3 regions of the Desulfosarcina sp. BuS5 genome follow, and region 1 is predicted to be linked to each of the others. Evidence: riboswitches for the same ligand, from Rfam matches in the RefSeq annotation. Region 1 holds a riboswitch; each other region holds the start of a gene.
The links. A riboswitch is a leader RNA that binds a small molecule or an ion and turns the genes downstream of it on or off. The one in region 1 is predicted to bind cobalamin.
Positions count from the first base shown of each region.

Region 2: linked by a shared signal. The riboswitch ahead of BuS5_RS02465 (LbtU family siderophore porin) and the one ahead of BuS5_RS08505 (TonB-dependent receptor plug domain-containing protein) in region 1 are both predicted to bind cobalamin.
Region 3: linked by a shared signal. The riboswitch ahead of BuS5_RS13200 (TonB-dependent receptor) and the one ahead of BuS5_RS08505 (TonB-dependent receptor plug domain-containing protein) in region 1 are both predicted to bind cobalamin.

Region 1 covers NZ_CP087952.1:1,709,892-1,714,388, reverse strand. The annotation lists gene BuS5_RS08515 (hypothetical protein) at 1-35, opposite strand, end outside; gene BuS5_RS08510 (FmdE family protein) at 179-895, opposite strand; gene BuS5_RS08505 (TonB-dependent receptor plug domain-containing protein) at 907-2,961, opposite strand; cobalamin riboswitch at 3,161-3,340, opposite strand; gene BuS5_RS08500 (carbon-nitrogen hydrolase family protein) at 3,572-4,497, opposite strand, start outside.
Region 2 covers NZ_CP087952.1:509,409-513,905, reverse strand. The annotation lists gene BuS5_RS02470 (nucleotide sugar dehydrogenase) at 80-1,390, shown strand; cobalamin riboswitch at 1,775-2,059, shown strand; gene BuS5_RS02465 (LbtU family siderophore porin) at 2,298-3,617, shown strand; gene BuS5_RS02460 (NUDIX domain-containing protein) at 3,692-4,243, opposite strand; gene BuS5_RS02455 (hypothetical protein) at 4,424-4,497, shown strand, end outside.
Region 3 covers NZ_CP087952.1:2,680,163-2,684,659, reverse strand. The annotation lists gene BuS5_RS13200 (TonB-dependent receptor) at 1-1,924, opposite strand, end outside; cobalamin riboswitch at 2,067-2,255, opposite strand; tRNA gene BuS5_RS13195 (tRNA-Leu) at 2,335-2,421, opposite strand; gene secG (preprotein translocase subunit SecG) at 2,441-2,779, opposite strand; gene tpiA (triose-phosphate isomerase) at 2,801-3,559, opposite strand; gene gap (type I glyceraldehyde-3-phosphate dehydrogenase) at 3,624-4,497, opposite strand, start outside.

The DNA of each region.
Region 1 (4,497 bases):
TTCAGGTGTAATGGAGCCTGCAAGGAAGAAGCCATGGCAAATTTAGATATCCCGGCAGGATTTAAGAAAAACAAAAATAAAAAAATCACCTTAAAGACAAGGCATGCCTTGGCTCTAGTGTTTGTTAAATAACAATCTCTTTTTTTCATTATGTTCTATTTTTTTTACCTCAATTGTGTCATTTTTCAGGAGACTCAGGGAATTGGTACCCTTCCATGGGTATAATTTCTATTACGCCCTCAGGAGTTTCCATCAGGACTTTTTCTACCATGGTATTAAGTATGCTCCAGTTTTTTTCTTTTTCCCGGGGTGAAGCATTGCCTTGTAATATTTTTTTTGAAATTTTTTTTATTTTTTTTATTTTTTTTTCAGGAATGAGTTTAAATTTATTATAAACTCCTTTTACTGCTTTTCCTGTATCTTTGCGTTGAAACACCATTACATATTGACCGTATTTTTTTGGTTTTAAAGAAGGATCAATCACCAGGTCGCAAGCATTGATTTCACCACGGCCGTAAAGCGGACGTACTCCTGTGATGTATGAGGTAACCTCCATAAGCTCAGTGGCAGCAGCCGTTGCGGAAACACGGATTTGCCCACGTTGAGGGATGCTGTTCGGATAAAGAGCATCCATGGCCTTTTTTGTAAGCATATATCCGGCAGCCATGCTGGGACAGATACGACCACTGTAAAGAGCCACATCTGTCAATTTAATGGTAAGCATGTTTGCCCCTTCGGGCATTGAACCTGCCATCACGGCCATGGGATCAATGATCAGAATTTCAGGCGCCTGACTGTAAAATTCAGGCCATGGATTGGCAGCCATGGAATAAACAGTTGTTGATATTGCTGATAACGCAATTGCAATTATTGTTAATAGACATTTTTTTAACATAATAAATCCTTTTAAAATTCAATCTTGAGGCCGGCCAGGATATTCAGGCCGGGGCAAGGACTATGGTTATCTTTCACTTTCAGATGCTCATGATATTGTTTATTAAAAAGATTTTCAACATTTAAGGTAAGGGTAATATTTTCAAAATAACCGGCAGGGAGTTTCATTCCGCTTCTTATATTGAAAACGGAATAGCCTGCTGTATCATCCTCCCAGGGAGCCGTGTGATCCTGCTTGTCAAAAATCTGTGCTTCCAGTTCCAGCCAGTATTTTTTCTTGCCATTCTCCAAATGAAACCTTACACCTGCCAAACCATTTAAAGGCGGAATATCTATTAAATAGTCATCGTTCTCAGTATCTTCACCTGTAACGTAGGCCAGGTTGCCGAAAAGCGTCATCCATTCGAGAAGATCATATTCGGAGGAAGCTTCAAAACCATAGAGTTCCGCATCGGCTATATTGATATAGATTTCTTTTTTCTTGCCCATCCAGAAGTCATTGGGAAATATTTTTGCACTTATAAGGTCTTTGACCTGATTGTAATAAATATTAAACATGCCTCTGAATCTCTGATAATTCAGTTTAACGCCAAGGTCAAAATTATATGATTGTTCCGGATCAAGCTCCGGGTTTCCATAATAAGCCGTTGTTGCTCCCCAGCGGATGGCATACAGCTCCATAATCGTAGGCGCCCTGAATCCTGAGTTGGCATTGGCCGTAAGATGAATATTGGGGGTCAATGCGTATAACAGCCCAAGATTATAAGTAAATGCATCGAATTTTTCATCCGACACCTCAATATTATCCAATGTTTCTACAGGCCCTCCCGGGGTATATTTTACAACTTTAAACGGCAAGTCCTTGCTGGACGTTTCAATATGATCATATCTAACTGCAAGGGTCAGGGTGGTTTTATCACCAATGAAAATTTCATCCTGGGCAAAAATGCCATACAAATCAGTTTCTGCATCGGGTATCGGTTCAAAATCCAGATTTAGTGCTTGCGCATCATTTGCAATTTTAAAGCTCTTTAAGGTTTCGTCTGAGTTTGATGTTTCATGTGAATAAGTAAAACCTGTAAGCAGCCTTTGGTTTCCCTTTATATTAATAAAGTTATGCATGTTGACACCGCTTGAGTGTGTATTAACATGGCTTGTTTTCAAAGAATACATCGGCTTGGCATCTGAAAAGGCCTTTCCCTCAACTCTTCTTTCCTGCTCTGTATGGAAAGCATCAAAATGGATGGAATCAAAAAAACCTATATTTTTTCCATCATAGGCTAATTTATAGGTCTGGTTATCATATTCGGTATAACGGAAATAAGGAGAATCCGGTTTAAACGTAACTCCCATATCATCAATCTCATTATCCCTTATGGTCAAGGTTACAAAATGATCCGGATTAAAATAATAATGGGATTTCAAATCAAAAGACTGGTTTTTAAATTGTGAATTATTTACATCATCTCTATTGCCATCCTCATAATTATCATTGTCCCGGCCCGCAGCGCTCAGCATAAAATCAAATCCGTATCCGCCTCCGCTCAAGCGGTATCTGCCGTACCAGCCTTCGTTAACTGAAGAATAGAGGCCTTCCGCTGAATTGCTGAAAGTCCATTCATCCTTAAGCGCAAAAGAGGGCTTTTTGGTAATGATATTTATCACGCCCCCTAAAGCATCGGTGCCATACAAGACCGAAGCAGGGCCTTTTATTACTTCTATTCTTTCAATTTCTCCCATATCAATAATAGGAGCCATCGGATCTGATTGCCTCCAGATATTATTGCTTTCCCGAACTCCATCAATCAAAACAAGTGTCCGGCTCAGACCTAATCCCCTGACGGTGGGAATGGTTGTCCATATCCCCGATGTTGACATGGAAACACCTGGCAGTCTTTGTAAAACCTGTCCCGGAGTTGTTGGTGTGTTTTTCTCAATTTCCCCTGATGTAACCACCTCCATAGGCGCTGCCACATCAAATACTTTTTTTTCATCTTTGGTGGCGCTTACCACCATTTCGTCCATGACATAAGCCTGCTCACCCGCAAAGACGTCAGCAATTATCATGGTACTGATGACTCCGCTGAAATATAAAATTTTCAACCAATTACCACACATACTTGCCTCCTTAATAATTGTGAAAAATTAAACCTGTACCCTGAAACAAAAAATCCCGAAGTCCGGTTAATAAACCAGGCTTCGGGATTCCCATCTTTACCCGATAGCTTATGTTCGGTTCTTACTATTCCCCTTAAAAACCAAACCTATATTCTGTATATCATGAGCAGGTCTTCTGACTTCCGGATCATCCTACTTCCTGCGCCTTCCCGGAATTTATCCAGTGGCCGATTGCAGGTTTCGTTCCCGGTTACAGAGGTGGGTCCGTCCCCGATTCACACGAGGTTCCCTATTAATTCAACACGAAACTCAAGATAAAAAAACGCCCAAATATTATAGGCTATATATTTTACAATATTTTTATAACAAATATCTGTAATTTTGTAAAATAATTTAATAGGATGCGGCTAAGCGGCATAAAGCAGCTTTTTACGAGTGCATCAAAATTAAATTAAGTCCTTAACTTAAGTCAAGTTTATCAGCCAGGCGCGATTTAAGGAATCTCCCATAGGGCTCGATAAAAAATAACTTGGCATTTTTGCATCTTTGCATCCCAACTTCACCCGCCGGCGCCTAAAATCAGCTCAAAATCGACCCTGTCCTGAAAACTTTTTTTCCTGGTTTTGACCGTATCAATTTCGCATGAAAATATTCCAGTACCCTTGAATAATTTTTTTTTCCATAGCAGGTGCCCCTCTGGCGGCATATAAAACGCTGCCCCGTTATTGGCGCAAACAGCCACGGCAATATTTTCGGTGGTTTTAATTCTTGCTGAAAGTCTCTTTTTAAAATCAAGCTGATCCAGGGGCAAGAGAACCAGATCACACCCGGTCTTGGCCAGCGCAAGGGCAAGCTCCGGATGTTTAAAATATTCAAAAGGGACTATTGCAATTTTGGCTGTTCCGGATTTAATAACAGGAAAAGGAATTTCGGTATTCTGCCCGGAATCTCCAATAGTATATTTCAGGATTTCATCATAGGTAACCAGGATATAATCTACCAAACCCTTGCTGCGTTTTACTGCAACTGCAAAGCCGGTTTGATATTTTTCAGCCAGTCTTTTCACTTTGCTCAAATTAAAATCACCGGCGTTCATTTCCGGCAGCAGATAAAAAATCGGGCCTTTATTTCTATATTTTACCATATTCTTTTCAATCGATGCCGCGTCAAATTTTCCATCTTCAGGCACAACAAGTTCAAGATTCAAGGTTCCGGGCTGCGGAAGTTCATAATAATCCGTCAGATCACTGACAAGCCGGCGGTCAAGATAGATTGACCGGTAAAACAATAGGTTCCGCTTTGCCAGAATAGTTTGCCGTTTAATTCCTGCAAGTTTTCCGTTTTTATCAAGAGGAATTTCAGCCATAAATAAACGGGAATCTTCATGCCTCCCTTCAAAAAGAAGATCACCTGCCGGATCAAAAAGATATGAGGCCGATTTACGGCAATCCATTACAAGATCTTGCCCGGTGCGGTTGCATGCAG
Region 2 (4,497 bases), 1.2 Mb from region 1:
CCTACTCCGACGACCGATAACGCAGTGAAATTATTTATGTGACGGTCTATATTAAGTTAAAATCCGACGAGGAAAAAGTATGCTAACATTTGAATCACTAAAGGCGCGCAAGGATAAAATTGTTGTTATGGGCCTCGGTTATGTGGGACTTCCGCTGGCAGTACACCTGTCGAAGCATTTTGATGTTTTAGGCTATGATTTTAAGCTTGAAAGGATAGAGGAACTTAGAACTGGTTTTGATCGAACAATGGAGATCTCCAAAAAGGACCTGCAGAATGCCGTCATAAATTTTACAGATGATCCTCAAAAAATATCGGAATGCCGTTTGATTATTGTTGCTGTGCCGACGCCAATAGATGAATACCGGATACCTGATTTAAAACCTTTGCGCGGGGCCTCTGCAACAGCGGGGAAGTATATGCAAAAAGGATCATCGGTAGTCTTTGAATCGACAGTCTATCCCGGGGCGACAGAAGATGTCTGCGTTCCTATTCTTGAGCAGGAATCAGGCTTAAGGTTCGGTACTGATTTCACGGCCGGTTATTCCCCGGAACGGATTAACCCCGGTGATAAAATACATACAATCGACAAGATTCTGAAAATTGTATCAGGCTCTGATAAAGATACTGCCATGTTACTTTCCCGGGTTTACGGAGCTATTGTAACGGCTGGAATCCATTTGGCTTCTTCGATAAAAGTAGCTGAAGCGGCAAAGGTTATAGAGAATACCCAGAGAGATCTGAATATAGCGCTTATGAACGAACTCGCCCTGATTTTTGATAAACTCAAAATAGATACTTCGGAAGTTTTGAAGGCGGCCGGGACAAAATGGAACTTTTTACCCTTTAAACCCGGCCTTGTTGGCGGTCATTGCATTGGAGTGGATCCATATTATCTAACCTTTAAGGCCGAAGCCATCGGCTATCACCCAGAGATAATACTGGCAGGCCGCAGAATAAATGACGGCATGGGGAAATATATTGCCGAACGCGCAGTCAAAATGCTTATAAAAGCCGGGAAACAGGTCAACAGTGCAAAGATAGCGGTTCTTGGTATAACATTTAAGGAGGATGTGCCTGATTTAAGAAATACAAAAATAGTCGATATAATAAATGAACTTGTTGATTACGGCATAGAGGTGCTTGTTCATGATCCCTTGGCAGACCCGGATGAGGCGGCTTCATTTTATGGGATCGATCTGCAACCGATGGAGGCGCTTTCAGGTGTAGATGCAGTAATAGTCGCAGTTATTCATAAAAAATACATAGAACTTGGCATTTCCGGGATTGCGGAGTTATGTACAAATTCAAAACCGATTCTGCTTGATATTAAAGGCGCCTTCAGCCGTGATGAAGCGGAAAAACAGAATATCAAGTATTGGAGATTATGAAATTCTGAATTAAAAAAGTATAAAATTAATACAGACACGAGAAACAATAATGAATTGACATCCTCGACATAATTAAATATATAATAATTAACTAGTGGGCAGAAGCTTGCTGCAAGATATAAATATTTTCAATAATTAATTCAAACCACGAAGGTTTATGTATCATAAAGATACAATTTCTTCGTGGTTTTTTTTTGCTTGACAGGGAATGGCGGAATCCGCGGATATGAAGATATTTTACTCCAGCAATTCTAATTATGGCATATTTTTATCTATATATAGATTATGAAGCATGGCGTTGCTACAATATGATGTGCCACAACCTTCCAAAATTAGAATTGCTGATTTTACTCTTGCATCATATATAATCTTTATGCTAGTATTATAAAATAATAATGATCAGGTGCTGTTCAAGCCTAACAGGGAACCTCGTTAAAATCGAGGACGGGCCCGCCGCTGTAATCGGGGACGAAGACCGCGAAAAACCACTGTTGTAGTTTAATGGGAAGGTGCGGTTGTTAGATATAGATTTCCACATAAATAATTTCACTGCGTTATCGGTCGTCGGAGTATTATAATACGCCTTCCTCCCTCTGGCCTTGTGAAATGAATTATCTGAAGATCTATAGATCCGAGAGTCAGAAGACCTGCCTGATCATAGATGATATATTTCGTGAAGCAATTAATAATATCAAATCAAAATTCTGAGGATAAAAAAGGGAAATCCCCGGGTCGTTATGCGATTCGGGGATTTTTTTTCTTGACTTATGTTTTGGTTAATTGATATTTATCGGTCTACCAAACAATATATAAAAATATGAAGGGAGGTGAGTTTATAGTTTTTAGTTAGGCTTACCTAAAAAAATTTTGTTAGTCTATTACAATATCTTTAACGAAAGGATGTTCAATGAAAAAGAAAAACTGGTTTATAATGGGAGCTGCTTTAATTTGCTCTATTTTTTTCATCAATTTTAATGTCTTTGCCATGAGTTCTGAAACAGAGATGCTGTTAAAGCTCCTAGAAAAAAAAGGGATTGTAACGACTGAAGAAGCTGCTGACTTAAAGCAGGCTGTTGAGGCAAGTGTAGAACAGGAGCGAGTGACGCCCGGCAAAGAGCATGTCGGCAAAATGAACGTGGCCGACCGTCTTTCAAATCTCGAGAAACAAGTCTCAAAAACAGCAGTTGTGAATGATTTCCTTGAAAGAGTCGATATCCACGGGCTTATAGAAGTCGAAGGTTATACGGCAAGCAGGGGCAGCGGCCTCTACGGTAACCGCGATTCCAGCGATATCACCCTTGCCACCGTGGAACTGGAGATTGACGCCCGGATAAATGAATGGGTCAACGGTCATTTACTGTTTCTGTATGAGGATGATGATACAGAAGACTTTACAGTGGATGAAGCGATAATAACCATTGGTAATACCGAAAAATTCCCGCTTTATCTGTCAGCAGGTAAAATGTATGTGCCCTTCGGTAATTTTGAATCAAACATGATTCAGGATCCACTGACACTGGAACTTGGTGAAACCAGGGAAAGCGCGGCGCAGATCGGCTTTGAATTCGAAGGTTTTTACGGGTCGGTATATACCTTTAATGGTGATGTAAGCGAAGGCTCCAACAATAGCAATAAGGTCGACAACTACGGCGCCAATATCGGATTTGCATTTGAGCAGGATCAGTTTAGCTTTGATATAGGCTGTGATTATATCAACGATATCACCGACTCTGATGTTTTGACAGATGTTTTGGATGATGTATCAGATAATTTGGTAGGAGGGGGGCGTGATGAAATCGATGATTATGTTTCCGGCCTTGCAGCGCACCTTGTAATGAATGTGGGTCCGTTCCAGTTTATAGGTGAATATGTTGGAGCTATTGACGATTATAATGCTGGTGAAATGAACACAAGAGGGAAAAAAGCAAACCCTGAATCATGGAATTTTGAAGCAGCTTTTACGCAGGAAATTTTAGGCAGGGAAACGACCTTCGCTTTAGCCTATCAGGGAACAAACGATTGCGTGTTTGTTGATTATACTCCAGGGTCGTTCGACGATTATCTTGCTTTGCCCGAAGACCGTTATATGGGCGTAATCGGAATTAGTATCCTGGAAAACACCATGCTTAAGCTTGAATATATGCACGATGAAGATTACAGCGAAAGCGACGGCGGCACAAATGCACAGAATGATACCGTATCAGCCCAGGTTGCCGTTGAATTCTAATCTGATGCAGCGCTGATAGGGGTAGTTAATTATTTTCAAAAGGCTGAAGGGGGCAATCTCTTTCAGCCTTTATTCTATTGTAACGCTGTAGAGACAAGGCATGCCTTGTCTCTACTTGACATCAAAAGACCCGTAATAGTCTTGCCGTCCGTTATCTCACCATTATAAATCATATCAATCGCATCTGAAAACTTGACTTCATAGACTTCCAGGACTTCATTATCGTCCAGGTTCTGCTCTGCCTGTTTCAGATCATAGGCCGCAAAAATGAGAATTCTTTCGTCTGAATATCCCGGCACAGGCGTTATTGCGCCGATTTGTTCCATTTTGCCTGCTGCATACCCGGTCTCCTCGGTCAATTCTCTATAAGCGCACTCAATCGGATCTTCATCCTGCTCCAGCGTGCCGGCCGGGATTTCCCAAATATATTCACCTATTGCATGCCTGTATTGCTTCAGCAATATAAGAGTATCTTTATCCAAAAACGGAATTATAGCGGCCGCTCCAGGGTGCCGTATGATATCCATTTTGGTGGATTTTCCATTTTCAAGGGTAATCTCTTCATTGACAAGATCAAACACTTTGCCTTTGTAAACAGATGTAATTTTATTTACTTTTGGACTCACCTTAATCTCCCGATCCTGAATTCACAATTCCTAAATTATTTCTATTATGATATGTAAAACAAATCAACCAAAACCAATCCTAAAACTCAGATATAAGGAATAGCAAACTCGATGCCCTGCAGATCAATTCCGTAGAGAACCTTCCCTTAGAGGAATCAGCGGTCGAGCGCCAGCGGGTTAATGGATGAAAGTAAAGCTAAAGCCTTAGGGATTCGGGAATATGTTATGAAACCCATTATCAGAAATAAGATTGC
Region 3 (4,497 bases), 970 kb from region 1:
AGAGATTTTCTATCTCTCCTTTTAAGGTAAGTTTGCCGTACTGGGAAAAATCATAGATTTTTTTACTTATTGTAATATTGGCAACAGTAAATCCACCCTTTTCAATTATCGGGTATGATGGCCATGATCCATACACACGATCATCAATATTCTGCTTGCCTGTATATGAAAAATTTAAATTAGCTGATAATCCGTTTAAATCGTTAAAAAGTATACCATATGAGGCTGTAATATCAGATGTATATTTAAGCTCTTTATGAGTTTCTCCGGCAGGAGCGTCGTCAGATTCATATTCATCAAGGTAAGTAATATTACAATATGGTTTTAATTCTAAATTTAAATCAAAGAATGTTCCTAAGTTAAAAGAAAATTCGCCTTCAAATCCCGAAATAGTGGCATCATTTATATTATAAAATGATTTGGTAAAATCAGGATCTCCAGGAATATAAGCTTCCTCAATTTTATCTTTGAAATCAGTATAGAAATAAGTTATAGATAAATTAAAACTGCTATAAGAAAAGTCAAAACCAGCTTCATAGGTTTTGCTTTTTTCAGGATCAAGATCCGGGTTGCCGATATAACTACCATACCAGTAAGTATACTTTCCTGCCATTTCATTGGCAGCAGGCATAACAAAGGCTTCAGCATAATTTGCTCTGATTTTTAAACAATCATTAACCAGATATGCTAATCCAATGCTTGGTGTCCAATTATCATCATTATCATCGTTTTTATCAGTTTGTTTAAACTCAAGATCATATTCATCATATCTTAGCCCACCTGAAATAATTAATTTTTTATCAAACAACTTAAGTTTGGCCAGCATAAAACCGGCAGTATTTTCGTAATTAGACTTAAGAGCTACATTAAAACTATTGGTGTCACTATTTTTATAGTCATAATTTAGCCAATCAACACCTATTGTTGTAGAAAAATTTTCTAAATCTAAAGTAACTTGCCCTTGAGCACCTTCCTGGTCATAATTATTGTTGGAAATAGATGGATAAAGAGGATCTACATATGTATATTTATAATCGTCTTCTCCATTAAAATATCTGGCTTTCCATGAAAAAAGTTCATCTGCAGTTGTGCCATCATAAATAAAATCAATAGATTTATTCACATTATCTGCATAATTATCAGGGTCAGGATTTATAAAATAATATGGAGAACCTGTTTTATCCGCATCAAATGAAGTGTATATCATTCCAATACGGTTGCCGGGCAAAAACTCATATCCGAGATTTAAACTGCAATTTGTTTTTTCATCATAACCGGTATTATCATATTTATCTCCATCGCTAATATCATAATCATCTTTGGTTGTTCTGGTGAAGCTGCCTGAAAAATCAAAATTTTCTATTTTTCCTGAAAAACCGGCGCTTCCCTCTTCATATCCATAACTTCCCAACAATCCTTCAGCAAAAAAAGTGGGTTTATCCTTACCCTGCTTAGTAATAACATTTACAAGGCCGCCCATGGCTGCCGAACCGTATTGAACGGCGGCCGGACCACGTATTATTTCGACTCTTTCGATATTTTTTGTCATAATTTTGGCAGCATTGCCAGTGCCTGCCCTGCGGCCGTTTAGCAATATTAACACATTACCTTTCAGGTCGTTACCGTGAGTTTCAGTTCTGAAACCACGTAAACCAATACTAGTCATATTACCTGGATATTTTCTAATATATACCCCGGCTTTTTCGGACAACAGATCGCCTAAATCTTTTGCTGCGGAAAGTTTAATATCATTTTCATCAATAATAGTTACATTTGTGGTAAGATCCTTTTTCTTTTCCGGAACCCGGCTGGCTGTAACCACCATTTCGTCTAAAGTTGATACCGGCTCTTCATCTTTTGCCTGGGTTAAACCAGGGAGCAGCATAACCATACAAATTAAAAATATAAAATACTTTTTTTTCATTTTTTCCTTTCTCCTTCTTCTGAAAAATTTGTATTTCCGGCCGGGCAAAAAAAAATCCCCAGACCGTTGGTTTACGATCTGGGGATTTCCCTTTTTATCCTGATAGATCTTATTTGCTTTGCCTTTTTTCCACGAAGGCATGCAATACTTACTTATTCAGGCAGGTCTTCTGACTCTCGGATCAACCTACTGACCGCGCCTTCCCATCCAATGATCGGACAGTGGCATTAAACAGCGGTGTTCGTCCCCGATTACAGCGACGGGCTCGTCTCCGAATTTAACGGAGTTCCCTCTTAAGCTCATTATGAGCACCTGAATTTATAAATAAAATAATATAATGTATGGGAAAAAGTCAACAAAAAAGCAGGGAAGAAAGGAAGGTGGCAGAAAGCGCAGAAGAACTGCATAGGTGGTGCCGAAGGCCGGACTTGAACCGGCACGGGCGTAGCCCACTACCCCCTCAAGATAGCGTGTCTACCAAATTCCACCACTTCGGCACAATATAGTATTATGATATCACTCTGTTTTGACAGGTTCAGCCGCAGGAGTCTTACTCTCGGGAACGGGAGTCTGTGCTTTCTCCTCTATGGGCGTTGTTGTGTCGAGTATTATAGATTTTTCGGTTTTGTTACTAACCATATATGCAAGCCCAACCGAGGTAATCATAAAAACAACCGCCACAATTGTTGTTGCTTTGCCCAAAAAGGTTGATGCTCCTGAACTACCGAAAAGTGTCTGGCTGGAACCACCTCCGAAAGCTGCTCCCATGTCTGCGCCTTTACCTGTCTGCAAAAGTACAATCAGTATTAGCGCGATGCATACAATAACATGAACAATGGTTAGTAGAATTCCCATTCTATACTCTTTCCCGGAATACTATAAAAAGTGAACTATTTTACTAAAGGTTTCAGCGTCAAGACTTGCGCCTCCAACAAGAGCGCCGTCTATGTCAGGCATAGACATCAGTGAAGTAATATTGTCCGGTTTGACGCTTCCGCCATATAATATCTTTATAGATTCAGCAAATTTATTTCCTAATTTTTTTTCTATCAAGGAACGTAAAAACAAGTGAACCTCCTGGGCCTGCTCATCGGTTGCGGTCTTTCCTGTTCCGATTGCCCAAACCGGTTCATATGCTATAGTCAAATGTTTAAGATTATCTGTAAACAATCCTTGTAACCCTTTTGTTATCTGTTTGTCAAGTACGGAAAACGTTTCATTTGATTCCCGTTCTTTTTCAGATTCGCCAACACAAAGAATCGGTTCTATTCCGTTTTTTACAGCAGCATTAATTTTTTTATTTACAGATTCATCTGTTTCTTCAAAAAATTGCCTGCGCTCGGAATGGCCGATAATAACATATTTGCATCCTGTAGATACAATCATATGCGGAGAAATTTCACCTGTAAAGGCTCCTTCTTTTTCCCAGAAAAGATTTTGCGCGCCAAGAGAGACCTTGCTTCCTTTGACAATATCCGCAACCTGTGCCAGTGCTATAAAAGCAGGTGCAATCATAACATCAACATCAGTAACATCATCCACACGTGTAACAAGGTGCTTCGCCGTTTCTACCGCCTCGGAACAAGTTTTAAACATCTTCCAGTTTCCGGCGATAAGAGGCCTGCGTATGTTCATTATATGCTCTCCATTAAAAAAAATTGTAAACAGTCAACAGTTCACCATGAACAGTTACAAAAATTTAAAGCTGTGCACCTATCATAGCTGCCAGATCAACCATCCTTGTTGAGTATCCTGTTTCATTATCATACCAGGAAAGAACTTTAACCATATCATCTACAACATAAGTAGTCGGCGCATCAACAATTGAAGATAATGAATTTCCGTTAAAATCTGTTGATACAAGGGGGGCCTCACTATAACCGAGTATACCGGAAAGGGCTCCTTCCGAAGCTTCTTTTAATGCATCATTAACATCTGTTACGGTGACCCCTGTTTTTTCGATACTTGCCACGAGGTCTACGATAGATACATTTGGAGTAGGTACTCGAATGGCAAGTCCGTTGAGTTTGCCGCTCAATTCGGGAAGAACCAGTGCAACCGCTTTGGCGGCGCCTGTGGTGGTTGGAATCATTGAAAGAGCGGCTGCACGGGCTCTGCGAAGATCCTTGTGCGGAAAATCAAGAAGGCGTTGATCCCCGGTGTATGAATGAATGGTTGTCATAAGGCCGCATTTTAAGCCGAATTGTTCAAGCAAGACCTTTGCAACCGGTGCAAGGCAATTAGTAGTGCATGATGCGTTGGAAATAATATTGTGCTCTCCGGGATTATATTGGTTCGAATTCACACCCATGACTATAGTGATATCCGGATCGGGTGCAGGCGCTGATATTATAACTTTACGTGCGCCGGCGGTAAGGTGTTTTGATGCATTGGCACGGTCCCTGAAGAGCCCCGTACATTCGGCAGCAATGTCAACGCCATGGTCATTCCAGGGCAGGTTTGCGGGATCTCTTTCAGATATAACAGCTATTGATCTGCCGTCAACTTCTATTGAATCATCTTTGGCAATGATTTCCATGTCGAGTTTGCCGTGTACGGAATCATAAGCCAGA